DNA from 3 places in the Peribacillus sp. JNUCC41 genome. Region 1 is predicted to be linked to each of the others. Evidence: a T-box and tRNA genes for the amino acid it is inferred to sense, from the RefSeq annotation. Region 1 holds a T-box; the other regions hold tRNA genes.

Region 1 (7,180 bases):
TTCATGATTGGCAATTCGCCCTTGATTTTCTTCCCGGCAACATAAGAAGACACACAAAGGAAAAATAGCGGGATCGCTATCACTAAACCTTTTTTGATTCCATGCAAATCATGGATTTTTTCCAGATTATCAGACAAAAAGAAAAGAACACCGAATAAAACCAACATGACAAATACACCAATCAGGAAAACTGTATATAACCATTTTCCTTCCTGTTTGAATATTTTTTTCGTATCATGCCAAAATTCATTGAATTTCTTCGGATCATCCTTTTCCTTTGGTACCTTTATAAAGAAAAAGACCAAGACAATAGATATTAAACTGAAGAATGAAATCGAGAAGAATGGTAAAAACCAGATAAATGCAGCAAACAGGGAACCCAATATTGGACTAAGCACTTTCCCAAATGTATTCGAGGTTTCTATGATACCCAGACAAGCGCTCGTTTTTTCATCATCATCTTTGTATAAATCCCCCACAAGAGGCAAAATGATGGGCGAGGCACCAGACGCCCCAATCCCCTGCAATACCCTCCCAATGATGATCCATGTATAGGGATTTTCCATTTTCCATGATGCATAACCTGCGACCAAGCCACCAATGAGGGCTAGGATCAGACTTGGCAGGATCACCATCTTCCGTCCGAATCGATCTGATAAATAACCTGCTATGGGAATTAAAAAAATGGATGCAACGGAATAGCTTGTTATCACCATGCTTGATTGAAATGAAGATATCCCCACCTTATCCTCGAAAATTGGCAAAACCGGAATAAGCATTGAATTTCCAAGCGTCATCACCAATGGAATCGATGCCATACTGATCAAGCACCACACGCTTACATCTTTATTTTGCTTCTCATGACCCTCCATACTTACACTCCTCATCCATTATAAAAGCAACTAATTGCATAAAAGGTAACCATTCGTGAAATCAATATGTGTTTTGCATCATTTTTTAGATGTCTTAAATTATTATGTTATAGCTTTGAAAGATTTATTCAGTAGCGCATTAACCAAAATTACCCCTTTTGACCTTTAAAACAAAAAAACCATTCTGTATAACAATGGGTTTCTCTTTTTTACAATGACTAGGTAAGCGCAAACCGGACCACGATTCACCATATCCACTCTAAAAGGGCTAAAAAAGTGGTACAAGTCCAATTGTTTGAATACATTCAAATAAGCGAAGATGTATTAAACGATGAGGTGATGAATTGGGCGTTTTTTTCAGCTATATATTATTAGGTTTATCACTGGCGGCTCCTATCGGTCCCATAAACGCTGCTCAATTGGACAAAGGAATCAAGAAGGGTTTTTGGCATGCCTGGATTTTTGGCTGGGGTGCCATTTTAGCAGATCTTGTTTTTATAGCCCTCGTCTTTTTCGGTGTCGTCCACTTTTTGGACAACTCCTTCATGAAGACATTTTTATGGCTTTTTGGATTTTTCGTCCTGACCTATACCGGGATCGAAAGTCTGCTAAGTGCAGGCAAGATTGAAGTGAATGCACGAAAAGCGAAAGACTCCCTTTTTTCTTCATTTCTGACAGGCTTCATCATGTCCCTTTCGAATCCTTTATCCATTTTGTTTTGGCTGGGCATTTATGGATCCATTCTCGCAAACTCCGCATCAAAATATGATATGGATCAACTACTTTTATACAGCTCAGGGATCCTAGTCGGCCTCTTAACCTGGGATTTCGCAATGGCCATCATCGCCAGCACCTTCAGACGCTTATTATCCAAACCCCTACTAATGGGCATCTCGATCGTTTCGGGTATATCCCTTATAGGGATTGGCATTTACTTTGCCATCCAAGCAGCCAAGGTTTTATTTACATAAGCATTTACTGGGTGAGTTCGTATAGAAAAAGACAGCCGATTTATTCGGCTGTCTTTTTCTATACAAACCTAACTTAAGGACATTTACTCATGAACTTTGTGCATTTACTCGTAAGTTCCGCGCATTTACTCGTGAGTTCCGCGCATTTACTCGTGAGTTTTGCGCATTTACTCGTGAATTTCGCGCATTTACTCGTGAGTTCCGTGCATTTACTCGTGAGTTTCGCGCATTTACTCGTGAATTTCGCGCATTTACTCGTGAGTTTCGGATTACGCTGCTTTTTTTGTTAGATGCTGCGTTCTTTTATTTGCTGGACCATTTTCTTGATGAACGTTTCTATTGCGACATTTTCAACTTCTTGTTCCCCGTATTTCCGGACATTCACTTCATTTTCTTTCTCTTCTTTATCTCCGAGAACCAGCATATATGGGATTTTCCCCATCTGCGCTTCCCTGACTTTATACCCGAGCTTTTCATTCCGATCATCAATTTTCACTCTTATGCCCAGATTCTTCAGTTCTTTTTGAACCTTTAAACAATAATCCAAATGAACTTGTGAGACGGGGATGATCTGTACTTGCACCGGGGCGAGCCATACTGGAAAAGCACCGGCAAAGTGTTCTATCAGGATTCCGAAAAAGCGATCGATCGATCCAAAAATGGCACGATGAATGACGACCGGACGAACTTTTTCATTATTTTCATCGATGTAAGTCAGATCAAATTTGTCGGGCATTTGAAAATCAAGTTGGATTGTTGCACATTGATGGCTTCGTTTTAATGCATCTTTAATATGAAAATCAATTTTCGGTCCATAAAATGCCCCGTCCCCTTCATTTACTTGATAATGTATCCCGATGCTTTCCAGAACATTTTTCAAGGCTGTTTCAGAAGCTTCCCAAAGGGAATCATCACCCATTGAATCCTCTGGACGCGTCGAAAGCTCAACGGAATACTCGAATCCAAAAGTGCGGTACACCTTATCGATCAGATGAAACACTTGTTTAATTTCACTTTCGATTTGATCCTGCCGAACATAGATGTGGGCATCATCCTGACAAAATGTACGGACACGCAGCATCCCGTTCAATGCCCCGCTATATTCATGACGGTGGACTTGACCGAATTCGGCCATTCGAATGGGTAAATCCCTGTAAGAATAAAGACTGTTTTTAAAAATGAGCATATGCCCCGGACAGTTCATTGGCTTCATCGCGAATTTTGTTTGATCCACCTCAGTGAAGTACATATTCTCATGGTAATGATCCCAGTGACCCGATTGTTCCCATAACCGCTGGTTCATCATGAAAGGAGTCCGAACTTCGTCGTAATCAGCTTCAGTCTGAAGCTCCCGCGAAAATTTCTCCAATTCATTTCTAACGATTTGCCCTTTCGGTAAATAAAACGGCATTCCAGGGGCTTCTTCCGAAAACATGAATAGCTCCAACTGCTTTCCTAATTTACGGTGATCGCGTTTGGCCGCTTCTTCCAGGAATTCAAAGTGTTCCTGTAGATCCTTTTTCTTTCGGAATGCCACGCCATACACCCTTTGAAGAACTTCATTTTGATTGTCTCCCCGCCAATAGGCACCAGATACATGAGTCAATTTGAACGATTTTACAAATGATGTGGATGGAAGGTGCGGTCCTCTGCAAAGATCGACGAATTCCCCCTGTTGATAGATCGTTAATTTTTCACCATTAGGGATGCTCTTTGCAATATCCAACTTGAATGACTCCCCTCTGCCCTCGAATAACTTCACAGCTTCTTCATAAGTCACTTCGACCCTTTTTATTTCTAGATTTTCACTTATGATTTGTTCCATCTCTTTTTCAATAGCTTGTAGATCTTCTGGGCTCAAAGGATGGTCTAACTTAAAATCATAGTAAAAACCATCTTCCACGACTGGCCCCATTCCTAATTCCACATCTCGGTACAATCTTTTCACTGCCTGTGCCAAAACATGCGCCGCTGTATGTCGTAATACTTGTAATCCTTCTTCCGAATCCAGAGTCAAGATCGACAGTTCGGCATCCTCATTCAGCTTGTGACATAGATCAACCAGTTGCTTGTCCAGTGTTCCTGCCACTGCCTTTTTCCTTAAACTTGAGCTGATGGACCCTGCCACGCCTTCCACTGTCATCCCAAGCGGATATTCCTTTTGCTGCCCATCCGGGAATTGAACTTTAATCATTTTTTCACCCATCACATAAACACCCCTTTTTTAGTAATAAAAAAACGCACTCATCCCTATGTAAGGGACGAGTGCGTTTACCCGTGGTTCCACCCAATTTCCCATAAGCAAGTAACACTCATGGCTCTGGAGCTTGTAACGCAGCTAGACGATATCAGTTACTTTTGTTCACCGATATTGCTCAAAGGCGGTAAATCAGTTTCCTAAGCCAGGAAGTTCGCAGCTAACCCTTCCCTCTCTGAAGACCGTAAAAATGATTCATGTCCTTATCATGGCACTAATTATAATAATAAAAAACGCACCCATCCCTAAGTAAGGGACGAGTGCGTTTATACCCGTGATTCCACCCAATTTCCCATAAGCAAGTAACACTCATGGCTCTGGAGCTTGTAACGCAGCTTAGACGATATCAGTTACTTTTGTTCACCGATATAGCTCAAAGGCGGTAAATCAGTTTCCTAAGCCAGGAAGTTCGCAGCTAACCCTTCCCTCTCTGAAGACCGTAAAAATGATTCATGTCCTTATCATGGCACTAATTATAATAATAAAAAACGCACCCATCCCTATATAAGGGACGAGTGCGTTTATACCCGTGATTCCACCCAATTTCCCATAAGCAAGAAACACTCATGGCTCTGGAGCTTGTAACGCAGCTTAGACGATATCAGCTACTCTTGTTCACCGATATAGCTCAAAGGCGGTAAATCAGTTCCCTAAGCCAGGAAGTTCGCAGCTAACCCTTCCCTCTCTGAAGACCGTAAAAATGATTCATGTCCTTATCAATGCTTCTAAAAATGTAAATGGATTTTTATATTGTTATATATATTACAATATATTCCCATAAGTGACAACCCCAATTTTATAATTCTCAGATTCTTGACCTGGATGAAAAATAAATCAAAATGAAAAACCCGTTCGCCATGACGGGTTTTTTGATTGATTCAATCTTCATCGACTATCGTTAGACTTGAATTCTTTATTCTAAGCCATAGCGTAAGTCCAGTGATCCAGAGAATTAGCGCGCATCCAAAGCCGAGCAAAGATAACGGTGCAAGGATTTGATGCTCCCCAAACATGACAGTGTCTGGCACAATAAGCAATGTGATAAGCGCCAATAAACAGAGAAGCACTCCTGTTGCATAGTAAACCTTGATTTGGAAAAGTGACGCCAAAGGTAAAAAATGAATCCCTACAATAATGGCGATGACTCCCGGTATAAGATCGGTCTGATTGATCAAGTTACAGATGACAATGGCAATCCCAATCAGCAAACCTTCGGCAATGAAGACCATATTAAACAAGAATCCGATACGCTTCAGACGCCTAGCCCCATCTCCTGAAACTTGATTGGACATTTTTTGTGATGCATGAATTAATGAAATGCCGCCGATAACCATTATGATTCCCACGAAGATGGCTGCGAGTTCCATGTAAGGAAACCCCCACCCCTGCAATCCCATTACACCGGTACCTGCCCACAGCGTACCGAAGAACGCCATGAAAATGACTCCAATTCCAGAACCGCGAAACGCCTCTTTCATCCTCATTTTCCTTTCATCCACAGTAATAAAAGTACATAGAATAATAGTATTGCTTACCCTCCCCAATTATTCAGCTGCAAAAAAAATGATTTTAATACCTTATTGCAAAAATCACCATACTGCGATATTATGATATTAATTAGTGATTGATTAATCACTAATTAATGAAATTATGGAGGATACCAATGGCCAGACCAAAAAAAGAGAACCGAAAAGATGACATTCTGGAAGCTGGTTTGGAGGTTTTTGCAGATAAAGGCTATTACAATACAACGACTGCCTTAATTGCCGAAAAAGCCGGCATCTCCCAGCCATATGTGTTTAAATTCTTTAAAACTAAAGAGGAGTTATTCGTAGCGGCCCTGGATCGGGCATACGAAAGGATCCTTGAAGCTTTTAAAATTGAAACAGGACCCGAAGACCTTGTTAACCATATGATCCAGGTATATGAAGAATTGACTGAATCCAATCCCAATGAAATTGCCTTGCAGGTCATAGGACTTTCAGTGACGGAAGACGCAATAAGAAATTCTACGCAGAAAGGGTTAGCAAGCATTAGAAATCACACACTTGAAAAATTTCAATCTGCCGGAATTCCGAATGCAGAGGACCAAGTGACCACCTTCCTGGCGAGGGGGATACTTTGCAATATTTCCCACTTCATCAATATGCCCGAGCTTATAGATGGCGGGGGCAGGTAAGAACCGATTTTCATCGGTTTCTTATTTTGAATGTTTATTTAGTGATTGATCAATAAATTAAAAGGGGATGTAAAATATGAAGAAAGCTATTGTGTTAGGAGCAACTGGCGGATCAGGTCAAGTCATTGTTTCAGAATTGTTATCAAGGGGCACAGAAGTCATTGCTTTCGGGCGTTCAAGAAGTAAGCTAGAGCGATTAATGAAAGAGCATGATCATTCGCAACAATTATCATACAGAATCGGTGACATCTTTGATTACAAAACCATTGTTGAGGCTGCAGAAGATGCGGAAGTCATTTTCCAATGTGCCAACGTTCCCTATCAAGAGATGGCTTTAAAACTCCTTTTACTTGGGGAAAGTGTCATGAAGGCAACCGATATTTTAGGTAAGAAGATTGTCATTGTAGATGGGATATATATCTATGGGCACCAAGTTGCGAAAGGAGATGAAAACCATCCAAAACAGCCGCATACAAAAAAAGGGCAAATCAGGTTGGAATTCGAGAAACTCATATTCAGCCAAAAATGGAAAAATGCCAGAGCATTGATTGTCAGGCTGCCAGACTATTATGGCGCTACCTCACAGAACTCCTACCTTCAGCCAACATTGAATGGACTCGCAGCAAATAAAACGACCGTCTTTATCGGGGACTTAAAAACACCAAGAGAATATGTCTACTTACCTGATGCAGCAAAAATGATCGTGGAAATAGCAGAAAAAGACAACTCCTATGGAGAAAATTGGAACATCCCTGGGCCTGGTCTGATTTCCGGAAACGAAATCATCCAAATTGCCCGTCAGGTAACGGGACAGAAAAAGATGGTTCTTCCCCTTACAAAAAACATCATTCAGATACTTGGCTTGTTCAACCCTTTCATGAAAGAAGTAGTGGAAATCATG
Region 2 (7,180 bases), 640 kb from region 1:
AACCTGCGAAGGTAAGCGAATCCCATAAAGCCATTCTCAGTTCGGATTGCAGGCTGCAACTCGCCTGCATGAAGCCGGAATCGCTAGTAATCGCGGATCAGCATGCCGCGGTGAATACGTTCCCGGGCCTTGTACACACCGCCCGTCACACCACGAGAGTTTGTAACACCCGAAGTCGGTGAGGTAACCTTCATGGAGCCAGCCGCCTAAGGTGGGACAGATGATTGGGGTGAAGTCGTAACAAGGTAGCCGTATCGGAAGGTGCGGCTGGATCACCTCCTTTCTAAGGATAATTACGAGAGCGCTTTTGTTTTGTTCAGTTTTGAATGAGTAATTCATTCAAATAGGAAAGACAAGCATCACGATGTGATGACATTCTTTCTGCATTGTTCCTTGAAAACTAGATAATAGATAGAAGGCAATTAATTTTTTTCAAAGCATCTGTAAGATCTTTTTTAACGGTTAAGTTAGAAAGGGCGCACGGTGGATGCCTTGGCACTAGGAGCCGATGAAGGACGGGACTAACACCGATATGCTTCGGGGAGCTGTAAGTAAGCTTTGATCCGGAGATTTCCGAATGGGGAAACCCACTGTTCGTAATGGAACAGTATCTTTACCTGAATACATAGGGTACTGAAGGCAGACCCGGGGAACTGAAACATCTAAGTACCCGGAGGAAGAGAAAGCAAACGCGATTTCCTGAGTAGCGGCGAGCGAAACGGAATTAGCCCAAACCAAGAGGCTTGCCTCTTGGGGTTGTAGGACACTCAACATGGAGTTACAAAGGAACGGGGTAAATGAAGCGACCTGGAAAGGTCCGTCGAAGAAGGTAAAAACCCTGTAGTTGAAACTTCGTTCCCTCCTGAGTGGATCCTGAGTACGGCGGGACACGAGAAATCCCGTCGGAAGCAGGGAGGACCATCTCCCAAGGCTAAATACTCCCTAGTGACCGATAGTGAACCAGTACCGTGAGGGAAAGGTGAAAAGCACCCCGGAAGGGGAGTGAAATAGATCCTGAAACCGTGTGCCTACAAGTAGTCAAAGCCCGTTAATGGGTAATGGCGTGCCTTTTGTAGAATGAACCGGCGAGTTACGATTTCATGCGAGGTTAAGTTGATGAGACGGAGCCGCAGCGAAAGCGAGTCTGAATAGGGCGAATGAGTATGAGGTCGTAGACCCGAAACCAGGTGATCTACCCATGTCCAGGGTGAAGTTCAGGTAACACTGAATGGAGGCCCGAACCCACGCACGTTGAAAAGTGCGGGGATGAGGTGTGGGTAGCGGAGAAATTCCAATCGAACCTGGAGATAGCTGGTTCTCTCCGAAATAGCTTTAGGGCTAGCCTCAAGATGAGAGTATTGGAGGTAGAGCACTGATTGGACTAGGGGCCCCCAACGGGTTACCGAATTCAGTCAAACTCCGAATGCCAAATACTTATTCTTGGGAGTCAGACTGCGAGTGATAAGATCCGTAGTCGAAAGGGAAACAGCCCAGACCACCAGCTAAGGTCCCAAAGTATACGTTAAGTGGAAAAGGATGTGGAGTTGCTTAGACAACCAGGATGTTGGCTTAGAAGCAGCCACCATTTAAAGAGTGCGTAATAGCTCACTGGTCGAGTGACTCCGCGCCGAAAATGTACCGGGGCTAAACGTATCACCGAAGCTGTGGATTGACACCATTGGGTGTCAGTGGTAGGAGAGCGTTCTAAGGGCGTTGAAGTCAGACCGGAAGGACTGGTGGAGCGCTTAGAAGTGAGAATGCCGGTATGAGTAGCGAAAGAAGGGTGAGAATCCCTTCCACCGAATGCCTAAGGTTTCCTGAGGAAGGCTCGTCCGCTCAGGGTTAGTCGGGACCTAAGCCGAGGCCGAAAGGCGTAGGCGATGGACAACAGGTTGATATTCCTGTACCACCTATACATCGTTTGAACGATGGGGGGACGCAGAAGGATAGGGTAAGCGCGCTGTTGGATATGCGCGTCCAAGCAGTTAGGCCGGAAACGAGGCAAATCCCGTTTCCATTAAGGCGGAGCTGTGATGGCGAGGGAAATATAGTACCGAAGTTCCTGATTCCACGCTGCCAAGAAAAGCCTCTAGTGAGATGTAAGGTGCCCGTACCGCAAACCGACACAGGTAGGCGAGGAGAGAATCCTAAGGTGTGCGAGAGAACTCTCGTTAAGGAACTCGGCAAAATGACCCCGTAACTTCGGGAGAAGGGGTGCTTTTTAGGGTGAATAGCCCAGAAAAGCCGCAGTGAATAGGCCCAGGCGACTGTTTAGCAAAAACACAGGTCTCTGCGAAGCCGCAAGGCGAAGTATAGGGGCTGACACCTGCCCGGTGCTGGAAGGTTAAGGGGAGAGGTTAGCGCAAGCGAAGCTTTGAACCGAAGCCCCAGTAAACGGCGGCCGTAACTATAACGGTCCTAAGGTAGCGAAATTCCTTGTCGGGTAAGTTCCGACCCGCACGAAAGGTGTAACGATCTGGGCACTGTCTCAACGAGAGACTCGGTGAAATTATAGTACCTGTGAAGATGCAGGTTACCCGCGACAGGACGGAAAGACCCCGTGGAGCTTTACTGCAGCCTGATATTGAATTTTGGTACAGCTTGTACAGGATAGGTAGGAGCCTGAGAAGCCGGAGCGCTAGCTTCGGTGGAGGCGTTGGTGGGATACTACCCTGGCTGTATTGAAATTCTAACCCGCGCCCCTTATCGGGGTGGGAGACAGTGTCAGGTGGGCAGTTTGACTGGGGCGGTCGCCTCCTAAAGAGTAACGGAGGCGCCCAAAGGTTCCCTCAGAATGGTTGGAAATCATTCGTAGAGTGTAAAGGCACAAGGGAGCTTGACTGCGAGACCTACAAGTCGAGCAGGGACGAAAGTCGGGCTTAGTGATCCGGTGGTTCCGCATGGAAGGGCCATCGCTCAACGGATAAAAGCTACCCCGGGGATAACAGGCTTATCTCCCCCAAGAGTCCACATCGACGGGGAGGTTTGGCACCTCGATGTCGGCTCATCGCATCCTGGGGCTGTAGTCGGTCCCAAGGGTTGGGCTGTTCGCCCATTAAAGCGGTACGCGAGCTGGGTTCAGAACGTCGTGAGACAGTTCGGTCCCTATCCGTCGCGGGCGCAGGAAATTTGAGAGGAGCTGTCCTTAGTACGAGAGGACCGGGATGGACGCACCGCTGGTGTACCAGTTGTCTTGCCAAAGGCATAGCTGGGTAGCTACGTGCGGACGGGATAAGTGCTGAAAGCATCTAAGCATGAAGCCCCCCTCAAGATGAGATTTCCCATGGCGCAAGCTAGTAAGATCCCTGAAAGATGATCAGGTTGATAGGTCAGAGGTGGAAGCGTGGCGACATGTGGAGCTGACTGATACTAATAGATCGAGGACTTAACCAACGCTTTAAAAAAAATGAAATACCTTCTTATTATCTAGTTTTGAAGGAATGAAAATTTCTTCTTGCATTTTCTCAAAAAGACGTTATAATAATATATGTCTTGAAAAAATGTTAACATTGTTTGGTGACGATAGCGAAGAGGTCACACCCGTTCCCATTCCGAACACGGCAGTTAAGCTCTTCAGCGCCGATGGTAGTTGGGGGTTTCCCCCTGTGAGAGTAGGACGTCGCCAAGCAGGTTTCATATGGAGGATTAGCTCAGCTGGGAGAGCATCTGCCTTACAAGCAGAGGGTCGGCGGTTCGATCCCGTCATCCTCCACCATTTTACACCTGCCGGTGTAGCTCAACTGGTAGAGCAACTGACTTGTAATCAGTAGGTTGGGGGTTCAAGTCCTCTTGCCGGCACCATTTTAAAATAGTACAAGCACGAGCCATTAGCTCAGTTGGTAGAGCATCTGACTTTTAATCAGAGGGTCGAAGGTTCGAATCCTTCATGGCTCACCATTTTATATGCGGGTGTGGCGGAATTGGCAGACGCACCAGACTTAGGATCTGGCGCCGCAAGGCGTGGGGGTTCAAGTCCCTTCACCCGCATCTTTCATGCGGAAGTAGTTCAGTGGTAGAATACAACCTTGCCAAGGTTGGGGTCGCGGGTTCGAATCCCGTCTTCCGCTCCACTTTTCGTATGTGCCGGGGTGGCGGAACTGGCAGACGCACAGGACTTAAAATCCTGCGGTAGGTGACTACCGTACCGGTTCGATTCCGGTCCTCGGCACCATCATAATATGCGCCCGTAGCTCAATTGGATAGAGCATCTGACTACGAATCAGAAGGTTGTAGGTTCGACTCCCGCCGGGCGCACCATGTTTTTATTGCGGGAAGTAGCTCAGCTTGGTAGAGCACTTGGTTTGGGACCAAGGGGTCGCAGGTTCGAATCCTGTCTTCCCGACCACGTGATTTTTAATGAATGGGGCCTTAGCTCAGCTGGGAGAGCGCCTGCCTTGCACGCAGGAGGTCAGCGGTTCGATCCCGCTAGGCTCCACCATTTTTCAATCAGAAACTTATATTATATTGGCGGTGTAGCTCAGCTGGCTAGAGCGTACGGTTCATACCCGTGAGGTCGGGGGTTCGATCCCCTCCGCCGCTACCAATAAATATAAGGACCTTTAGCTCAGCTGGTTAGAGCAGACGGCTCATAACCGTCCGGTCGTAGGTTCGAGTCCTACAAGGTCCACCATATTCACTTTTTAAAAGCCATGGAGGTATACCCAAGTTCGGCTGAAGGGATCGGTCTTGAAAACCGACAGGGGAGTCAAATCCCGCGGGGGTTCGAATCCCTCTACCTCCTCCATTTTTTCAAAAAGCAGCAAGTTGTTTTGAAACACCCTTACATAAAGGATGCGGACGAAACGTTATACACGAAAACTTGATGCAAATCGTTTCATTATTACCGTCGCGGGGTGGAGCAGTCCGGTAGCTCGTCGGGCTCATAACCCGAAGGTCGCAGGTTCAAATCCTGTCCCCGCAATTATTAGGTCCCGTGGTGTAGCGGTTAACATGCCTGCCTGTCACGCAGGAGATCGCGGGTTCGATTCCCGTCGGGACCGCCATTTTTAAAATTCAATACATATGTGGCTCAGTAGCTCAGTCGGTAGAGCAAAGGACTGAAAATCCTTGTGTCGGCGGTTCGATTCCGTCCTGAGCCACCATATTCTGAAAAATTACGGCGATTGTGGCGAAGTGGTTAACGCACCTGATTGTGGTTCAGGCATTCGTGGGTTCGATTCCCATCAGTCGCCCCATTTCGCGGGTGTAGTTTAGTGGTAAAACCTCAGCCTTCCAAGCTGATGATGAGGGTTCGATTCCCTTCACCCGCTCCAAATATGGGCCTATAGCTCAGCTGGTTAGAGCGCACGCCTGATAAGCGTGAGGTCGATGGTTCGAGTCCATTTAGGCCCACCATATTTATTGTTCCGCAGTAGCTCAGTGGTAGAGCATTCGGCTGTTAACCGAACGGTCGTAGGTTCGAGTCCTACCTGCGGAGCCATGGGGAAGTACTCAAGAGGCTGAAGAGGCGCCCCTGCTAAGGGTGTAGGTCGCGCGAGCGGCGCGAGGGTTCAAATCCCTCCTTCTCCGCCAGTTGGCCCGTTGGTCAAGCGGTTAAGACACCGCCCTTTCACGGCGGTAACACGGGTTCGAATCCCGTACGGGTCATAACAAAAAGGGAAGCATACATGAATGTATGCTTCTTTTTTTTTCATTTCTTTTCATTGATATAACTATCTTTTTGTTTATAGGGAATGTCTCCAAGATTGGATTCTATATTTTCTTCCTCCAGTGTATCTTCATATACCTTTTGGTTTTTGTTCGGTATGTTCACTCTATTTTTTCCTTCGATATCATTTGCGGCATAACCTTCATAGTCTTCAGGAAACCCGTTCGTTTCATCCTCGGTTTTATATAGATCATTATAATTGTCATGATCGCCTGTGTAATCGGATGGTGTTTCGGATGTACCGAATTTGGCAACTTCACCAAAGCTATCTTCTTTATCCACCATTTCGACTCCATGACGATTTTCAAAATGATCACCCATGGATGGGATTAGTATATCCTCTTCCGCAGGCCGGTCTTGTGAAATTGACCGTTCTGGAGCATGCTCGACACAGTAGAGGGTGCTTGGGATCGCTTCAAGCCTCTCGATGGGGATTTCCCTATTGCAGGTTTTACAATGGCCATACGAGCCTTCTTCCATGGCTTTCAAAGCTTCATCGATTTTCTCCATTTCGGATTGTGCATGCTCATCGAGTGCTTGATTCCGTTCCATCTCGAATAATTCGGTACCAAGATCAGCAGGATGATTATCATAGGATGATAATTCCCCTACGGATTCGGTCTGGCTTTTATCCAGAACGGATTGTTCATCATTTTGAATTCTATTAATTAGCTCATTTTTTTCTTGAAGCAGTTCTTTTTTGAATTTTTGCGTTTGTTGTTTCGTTGCCATATCGGATTCACTCCTTCTAAAGTCTAAATCTCATTTATATTGGTAAGATGGTTGTATTATCTATTACCCGAATCGGAGTATAGGAAAACAATAAGGAACGGATTATAGAAAAAAGGACTGAGCGAATGAGCTCAGTCCCAGGAGATTATATAAGATAGCTGATGAATAATCCAATGGCCATGAGTAAGCCAAAGAAGGTGTTCGTTTGGGCCGTGGCTTTCATTGCTGGCACCATCGTGATCGGCTGCGTTTTACCTACGAAGCCTTTGATTGCGGCCAGGGCTTTCGGGATGCTTAGGAAGGCAAGGAGGATCCACACCGTTACGCTTCCGGTAAGGACTAGCCCAACTAGCCATAGATAAGAGAATGCGAACATGATTGCCATGAATGTCAGGGCGTTTTTCCGGCCCATGACTACCGGCATCGTTTTGCGGCCATGTGCCTTATCTCCGTCATGGTCACGTAGGTTATTCGATAAGTTGATCAACCCGACCAATATTCCACTTGGAATGGCAATTAAGATGGCTGTTGAAGAAACATCACCGGTTTGAATGAAAAAGGCGATCAGGATTATCAAAAAGCCCATGAACAAACCAGAAAAAAGTTCCCCGAATGGTGTATATGAAATGGGCAGGGGGCCGCCTGTATAAAGATAGCCGACAAGCATGCAAACCAGTCCTACTGCAGCAAGCCACCAAGATGATGCGGCACAGATATAGATTCCAATTATCAAGGCGATGGCATACATGCCAAGGGCCAAGTTCATGATTAGTTTTGGGG
Region 3 (5,700 bases), 2.0 Mb from region 1:
AAGCCTCTAGTGAGATGTAAGGTGCCCGTACCGCAAACCGACACAGGTAGGCGAGGAGAGAATCCTAAGGTGTGCGAGAGAACTCTCGTTAAGGAACTCGGCAAAATGACCCCGTAACTTCGGGAGAAGGGGTGCTTTTTAGGGTGAATAGCCCAGAAAAGCCGCAGTGAATAGGCCCAGGCGACTGTTTAGCAAAAACACAGGTCTCTGCGAAGCCGCAAGGCGAAGTATAGGGGCTGACACCTGCCCGGTGCTGGAAGGTTAAGGGGAGAGGTTAGCGCAAGCGAAGCTTTGAACCGAAGCCCCAGTAAACGGCGGCCGTAACTATAACGGTCCTAAGGTAGCGAAATTCCTTGTCGGGTAAGTTCCGACCCGCACGAAAGGTGTAACGATCTGGGCACTGTCTCAACGAGAGACTCGGTGAAATTATAGTACCTGTGAAGATGCAGGTTACCCGCGACAGGACGGAAAGACCCCGTGGAGCTTTACTGCAGCCTGATATTGAATTTTGGTACAGCTTGTACAGGATAGGTAGGAGCCTGAGAAGCCGGAGCGCTAGCTTCGGTGGAGGCGTTGGTGGGATACTACCCTGGCTGTATTGAAATTCTAACCCGCGCCCCTTATCGGGGTGGGAGACAGTGTCAGGTGGGCAGTTTGACTGGGGCGGTCGCCTCCTAAAGAGTAACGGAGGCGCCCAAAGGTTCCCTCAGAATGGTTGGAAATCATTCGTAGAGTGTAAAGGCACAAGGGAGCTTGACTGCGAGACCTACAAGTCGAGCAGGGACGAAAGTCGGGCTTAGTGATCCGGTGGTTCCGCATGGAAGGGCCATCGCTCAACGGATAAAAGCTACCCCGGGGATAACAGGCTTATCTCCCCAAGAGTCCACATCGACGGGGAGGTTTGGCACCTCGATGTCGGCTCATCGCATCCTGGGGCTGTAGTCGGTCCCAAGGGTTGGGCTGTTCGCCCATTAAAGCGGTACGCGAGCTGGGTTCAGAACGTCGTGAGACAGTTCGGTCCCTATCCGTCGCGGGCGCAGGAAATTTGAGAGGAGCTGTCCTTAGTACGAGAGGACCGGGATGGACGCACCGCTGGTGTACCAGTTGTCTTGCCAAAGGCATAGCTGGGTAGCTACGTGCGGACGGGATAAGTGCTGAAAGCATCTAAGCATGAAGCCCCCCTCAAGATGAGATTTCCCATGGCGTAAGCTAGTAAGATCCCTGAAAGATGATCAGGTTGATAGGTCAGAGGTGGAAGCGTGGCGACATGTGGAGCTGACTGATACTAATAGATCGAGGACTTAACCAACGCTTTAAAAAAATGAAATACCTTCTTATTATCTAGTTTTGAAGGAATGAAAATTTCTTCTTGCATTTTCTCAAAAAGACGTTATAATAATATATGTCTTGAAAAAATGTTAACATTGTTTGGTGACGATAGCGAAGAGGTCACACCCGTTCCCATTCCGAACACGGCAGTTAAGCTCTTCAGCGCCGATGGTAGTTGGGGGTTTCCCCCTGTGAGAGTAGGACGTCGCCAAGCTTATATTGTTCCGCAGTAGCTCAGTGGTAGAGCATTCGGCTGTTAACCGAACGGTCGTAGGTTCGAGTCCTACCTGCGGAGCCATTATTGGAGAGCTGTCCGAGTGGCCGAAGGAGCACGATTGGAAATCGTGTAGACGGGTAACCCTGTCTCAAGGGTTCAAATCCCTTGCTCTCCGCCATTTATACCTGGCCCGTTGGTCAAGCGGTTAAGACACCGCCCTTTCACGGCGGTAACACGGGTTCGAATCCCGTACGGGTCACCATTTAGACAACATATTGGAGGATTAGCTCAGCTGGGAGAGCATCTGCCTTACAAGCAGAGGGTCGGCGGTTCGATCCCGTCATCCTCCACCATTATTCAATAAGATCAGGTTGTTTCTCTATAAAGGATTGATCATTCATCCCCTTGAAACGCTCAACACGAAAACTTGATTCATAATAGTAACATTAATACCGTCGCGGGGTGGAGCAGTCCGGTAGCTCGTCGGGCTCATAACCCGAAGGTCGCAGGTTCAAATCCTGTCCCCGCAATCTATGGTCCCGTGGTGTAGCGGTTAACATGCCTGCCTGTCACGCAGGAGATCGCGGGTTCGATTCCCGTCGGGACCGCCATTTTATTGTTTGGCTCAGTAGCTCAGTCGGTAGAGCAAAGGACTGAAAATCCTTGTGTCGGCGGTTCGATTCCGTCCTGAGCCACCATAGTAGTGCCGGTGTAGCTCAACTGGTAGAGCAACTGACTTGTAATCAGTAGGTTGGGGGTTCAAGTCCTCTTGCCGGCACCATGTTTCATCCATATGCGGAGGGGTAGCGAAGTGGCTAAACGCGGCGGACTGTAAATCCGCTCCTTCGGGTTCGGCAGTTCGAATCTGCCCCCCTCCACCATCTTTCTTACAGGGGTATAGTTTAAAGGTAGAACAGAGGTCTCCAAAACCTCCAGTGTGGGTTCGATTCCTACTACCCCTGCCAATTTCAATCCTATAATGGCGATTGTGGCGAAGTGGTTAACGCACCTGATTGTGGTTCAGGCATTCGTGGGTTCGATTCCCATCAGTCGCCCCATTTAATAAAACATGGTATAATGATTACAACGTTAATGGGCTATAGCCAAGCGGTAAGGCAACGGATTTTGATTCCGTCATGCGAAGGTTCGATCCCTTCTAGCCCAGCCATATGCGAAAGTAGTTCAGTGGTAGAATACAACCTTGCCAAGGTTGGGGTCGCGGGTTCGAATCCCGTCTTTCGCTCCAAAAACGTTGGCGGCATAGCCAAGCGGTAAGGCAGAGGTCTGCAAAACCTTTACCACCGGTTCGATTCCGGTTGCCGCCTCCAACATACATGCCGGTGTGGCGGAATTGGCAGACGCGCACGACTCAAAATCGTGTTCCTCTGGAGTGCCGGTTCGACCCCGGCCACCGGTATCACGAATAGCGAAGAATCGCTATTACAAAAAGCTTCACACTTAATTGTGTGAAGCTTTTTTGTGTTTATGGCGCACTATAACATATGTACAAATAATGTGCGGGATTATTGTGCATTGATTTTTCATCACTCAAGAATGGAGGCGATACATGAATTTAGGTGCCACAGATATTGTGGGGAGTGATAAGAAATATTTAAAAATTATTTGATCAGCAATAGTATAGAGTACGTTTGTTCTAATGATGAAAATAAAAAACGAATGGAAAGAGCATTAACTCTCCCATTCGTTCCAAAACAATAAATTTAGATTTCAATATTGATTGCATTTAGCTCCGCTTCCGTATAGCCAGAAGAGGATAGTGCGATTTCAATTTCTTCGGCAGCCTTATAATCAAATAATTTAAATTTAGACATTAAAGCGAAAGCATTTTGATTTTCAATTGCCAGGGCAACAGCTTCCACGTCTTGCAGTAGCTTCAGGTCTTCAATGTAGAATTGAGCGGTTCTCATCGCTAAATACTCATTCATTGTAGTCGAATTGTAGAAAAGATTTGTTAAAGTGGTGATTGCGTTAGGAACGAAAATCTTATTCATACTTACCCCTCCAATATTCTTAATATTCTGTCATTAATTCATTTCTAGTATGAGTCACGATAAAAATGTTGTCAATCTTTATCTTATGAGCATTTTAACTCACCAAATGAAAGTAAATCCGTACCAAATTGATAAAACGAAAACAGGCTATTACAAAGGCAAAAGTGATTGGGAATGAATGCTGCTGAGTTTATGAAACGAACCAACTTACATGTGACATGTTGATTTAAGCTAGATTAATAGGTCTGGTTGAGCATCAAAAAGCCAATGTCACAAGTGGCACGATTAAGAAGAATGTTTTAGAATTTTTTTAGAGATTCTTTCATTGATGATTTCCTTTCTTTGTTTAAAATTATCGAAAGGCTTGTAAAACAACAGATCCTTATTGACTGTGAAGAAGGAGGGCTTCCACATTACGCAGCTCTCCGAATGAAACACTATCAGCCACAATTATTTGCAATGTTCTCGTAGCTGTCATTCGTTTGTCTGGATGCTTCATTTGTAGATGCTTTTGTATCGCTCGGAATAGTTCATTATTTTCTGGACGGTTGGCGTTATAGATTTCTTGTAAACTCTTCGATTTTCCCATGGCTTTTCCTACTTTCCATAAGTGTGAAAGACATATGAAAGCTTAATATTATTCGTATGTCTATATTTCCGTCTGAGCACGTCTAATTCCTTCTTTTTTCAATTAAATCTTCTTTAAAGAACAGGGAAGTTGCTCCTGACTTTTTTACATGGCGTTAGCTTAGCTGTCTTACTGCTTGACTGTTGCCTGTATATGTTGTTGTTTTCCTTTGTCTTTAACACGACCAAAGCAATGCAGAATCATGTTCTGCATTGTGTTGTTAGAATGTTCATATTGAGACATGTAGCACTAGTCCGTTATCAACCAGGAAATTAGCTCTTTTAACCTTACTTCTATTTATTTTCCGCTTCGTACTTTTTCTAAATAATATCAATGAAATATGGTAATAAATAAAAAACCACTATTTAAGAACACTTCAAATAACAAATTTTCTAAGGGGCGGCAAAATGTGAACAATATGGGATGTCAATGCAGGTCCAATGACGAGTTACAGCAACTGGTCGATCAGGCAAAAGAATATACAAATATGGGAAAGGTAGCGGACTATATACCGGCCCTTGAAAAGGCGAATCCTGGGGATTTATCTGTTGCTATTTACTATCCTGACGGAAAAGGATATTGTGCGGGGGATGTAAGTGGGAAAATGACACTGCAAAGCATATCGAAAGTTTTGACACTTGCTCTCGTATTAATGGAAAAAGGGGAGGAATATGTCTTTTCCTATGTAGGTAAGGAACCCACCGGCGACCCTTTCAATTCGATTGCCAAGTTAGAGACAAACAAGCCATCCAAACCGTTAAATCCGATGATCAATGCAGGAGCATTGACTGTGACCCACATGATCGCAGGTGATAGTGTGAATGAACGATTTCAGCGTATTTTAGATTTTATCCGGGAATTGACTCAAAACCCCACGATTGGTTTTAATGAAGATGTAGCCCGGTCAGAATACAATACAGCAGACTTAAATAGGTCGTTAAGCTATTTTTTAAAGCAGCATAATGTAATAAATGAGGATGTGGAGGACTTAATCGAATTGTACTCGAAGCAGTGTGCCATTGAAATGGATAGTCAGGATTTGGCAAGGATAGGCTGTGTGCTGGCCATGAATGGGAAAGATTTGTTGACGGGAAAGCAAATCATCCCCGGGGATATTGCCCGTATTTGCAAGACATTCATGGTCACTTGCGGCATGTATAACGCATCAGGTGAATTTGCCATCAATGTGGGCATACCGGCAAAAAGCGGTGTGTCAGGGGGAATCATGGGGGCCGTTCCCGGAAAATGTGGAATTGGAATTTATGGTGCAGCGCTGGATGAGAAGGGGAACAGCGTTGCGGGGATAAAAATCTTGGAAATGATGGCGAAAAAGTATTCTTTAAGTATGTTTAATTTTTAAACCTTGACCATTAGCGGTGGGGCGATGATATTAATCAAATTATTTTTCATTCGGATGCTGTCTGGCTAAGGAGAGTCAGAGAAGAGAGAGAATAAAGCTTGGAATAAGAGCTTTTTCGTTTGTTTGGTATGGTCTTACAGGAAAAGGCCTATCT

Evidence for each region. The T-box of region 1 lies ahead of thrS (threonine--tRNA ligase). A T-box ahead of a tRNA ligase gene usually reads a tRNA of that ligase, here a tRNA-Thr.
Region 2: it encodes a tRNA-Thr, which carries the amino acid that the T-box ahead of thrS (threonine--tRNA ligase) is inferred to sense. The anticodon was not compared.
Region 3: it encodes a tRNA-Thr, which carries the amino acid that the T-box ahead of thrS (threonine--tRNA ligase) is inferred to sense. The anticodon was not compared.

The regions. Positions count from the first base shown of each region.
Region 1 covers NZ_CP062163.1:598,991-606,170, forward strand. Annotated here, with positions in the region: gene JNUCC41_RS02930 (MFS transporter) at 1-872, opposite strand, end outside; gene JNUCC41_RS02935 (LysE family transporter) at 1,217-1,843, shown strand; gene thrS (threonine--tRNA ligase) at 2,130-4,037, opposite strand; T-box leader at 4,098-4,319, opposite strand; T-box leader at 4,350-4,574, opposite strand; T-box leader at 4,605-4,829, opposite strand; gene JNUCC41_RS02945 (DUF7010 family protein) at 4,979-5,584, opposite strand; gene JNUCC41_RS02950 (TetR/AcrR family transcriptional regulator) at 5,764-6,279, shown strand; gene JNUCC41_RS02955 (SDR family NAD(P)-dependent oxidoreductase) at 6,356-7,180, shown strand, end outside.
Region 2 covers NZ_CP062163.1:1,236,187-1,243,366, reverse strand. Annotated here, with positions in the region: rRNA gene JNUCC41_RS06220 (16S ribosomal RNA) at 1-283, shown strand, start outside; rRNA gene JNUCC41_RS06215 (23S ribosomal RNA) at 461-3,393, shown strand; rRNA gene rrf (5S ribosomal RNA) at 3,513-3,628, shown strand; tRNA gene JNUCC41_RS06205 (tRNA-Val) at 3,640-3,715, shown strand; tRNA gene JNUCC41_RS06200 (tRNA-Thr) at 3,726-3,801, shown strand; tRNA gene JNUCC41_RS06195 (tRNA-Lys) at 3,822-3,897, shown strand; tRNA gene JNUCC41_RS06190 (tRNA-Leu) at 3,906-3,987, shown strand; tRNA gene JNUCC41_RS06185 (tRNA-Gly) at 3,996-4,070, shown strand; tRNA gene JNUCC41_RS06180 (tRNA-Leu) at 4,083-4,171, shown strand; tRNA gene JNUCC41_RS06175 (tRNA-Arg) at 4,181-4,257, shown strand; tRNA gene JNUCC41_RS06170 (tRNA-Pro) at 4,269-4,345, shown strand; tRNA gene JNUCC41_RS06165 (tRNA-Ala) at 4,363-4,438, shown strand; tRNA gene JNUCC41_RS06160 (tRNA-Met) at 4,467-4,543, shown strand; tRNA gene JNUCC41_RS06155 (tRNA-Ile) at 4,554-4,630, shown strand; tRNA gene JNUCC41_RS06150 (tRNA-Ser) at 4,652-4,744, shown strand; tRNA gene JNUCC41_RS06145 (tRNA-Met) at 4,848-4,921, shown strand; tRNA gene JNUCC41_RS06140 (tRNA-Asp) at 4,928-5,003, shown strand; tRNA gene JNUCC41_RS06135 (tRNA-Phe) at 5,027-5,102, shown strand; tRNA gene JNUCC41_RS06130 (tRNA-His) at 5,120-5,195, shown strand; tRNA gene JNUCC41_RS06125 (tRNA-Gly) at 5,200-5,273, shown strand; tRNA gene JNUCC41_RS06120 (tRNA-Ile) at 5,279-5,355, shown strand; tRNA gene JNUCC41_RS06115 (tRNA-Asn) at 5,366-5,440, shown strand; tRNA gene JNUCC41_RS06110 (tRNA-Ser) at 5,442-5,532, shown strand; tRNA gene JNUCC41_RS06105 (tRNA-Glu) at 5,536-5,607, shown strand; gene JNUCC41_RS06100 (TraR/DksA C4-type zinc finger protein) at 5,651-6,400, opposite strand; gene JNUCC41_RS06095 (1,4-dihydroxy-2-naphthoate polyprenyltransferase) at 6,546-7,180, opposite strand, start outside.
Region 3 covers NZ_CP062163.1:2,637,737-2,643,436, forward strand. Annotated here, with positions in the region: rRNA gene JNUCC41_RS12820 (23S ribosomal RNA) at 1-1,309, shown strand, start outside; rRNA gene rrf (5S ribosomal RNA) at 1,428-1,543, shown strand; tRNA gene JNUCC41_RS12830 (tRNA-Asn) at 1,553-1,627, shown strand; tRNA gene JNUCC41_RS12835 (tRNA-Ser) at 1,633-1,724, shown strand; tRNA gene JNUCC41_RS12840 (tRNA-Glu) at 1,734-1,808, shown strand; tRNA gene JNUCC41_RS12845 (tRNA-Val) at 1,824-1,899, shown strand; tRNA gene JNUCC41_RS12850 (tRNA-Met) at 2,003-2,076, shown strand; tRNA gene JNUCC41_RS12855 (tRNA-Asp) at 2,082-2,157, shown strand; tRNA gene JNUCC41_RS12860 (tRNA-Phe) at 2,169-2,244, shown strand; tRNA gene JNUCC41_RS12865 (tRNA-Thr) at 2,252-2,327, shown strand; tRNA gene JNUCC41_RS12870 (tRNA-Tyr) at 2,344-2,427, shown strand; tRNA gene JNUCC41_RS12875 (tRNA-Trp) at 2,438-2,511, shown strand; tRNA gene JNUCC41_RS12880 (tRNA-His) at 2,529-2,604, shown strand; tRNA gene JNUCC41_RS12885 (tRNA-Gln) at 2,640-2,714, shown strand; tRNA gene JNUCC41_RS12890 (tRNA-Gly) at 2,718-2,792, shown strand; tRNA gene JNUCC41_RS12895 (tRNA-Cys) at 2,801-2,874, shown strand; tRNA gene JNUCC41_RS12900 (tRNA-Leu) at 2,883-2,963, shown strand; gene JNUCC41_RS12905 (hypothetical protein) at 3,268-3,558, opposite strand; gene JNUCC41_RS12910 (hypothetical protein) at 3,941-4,147, opposite strand; gene glsA (glutaminase A) at 4,605-5,546, shown strand.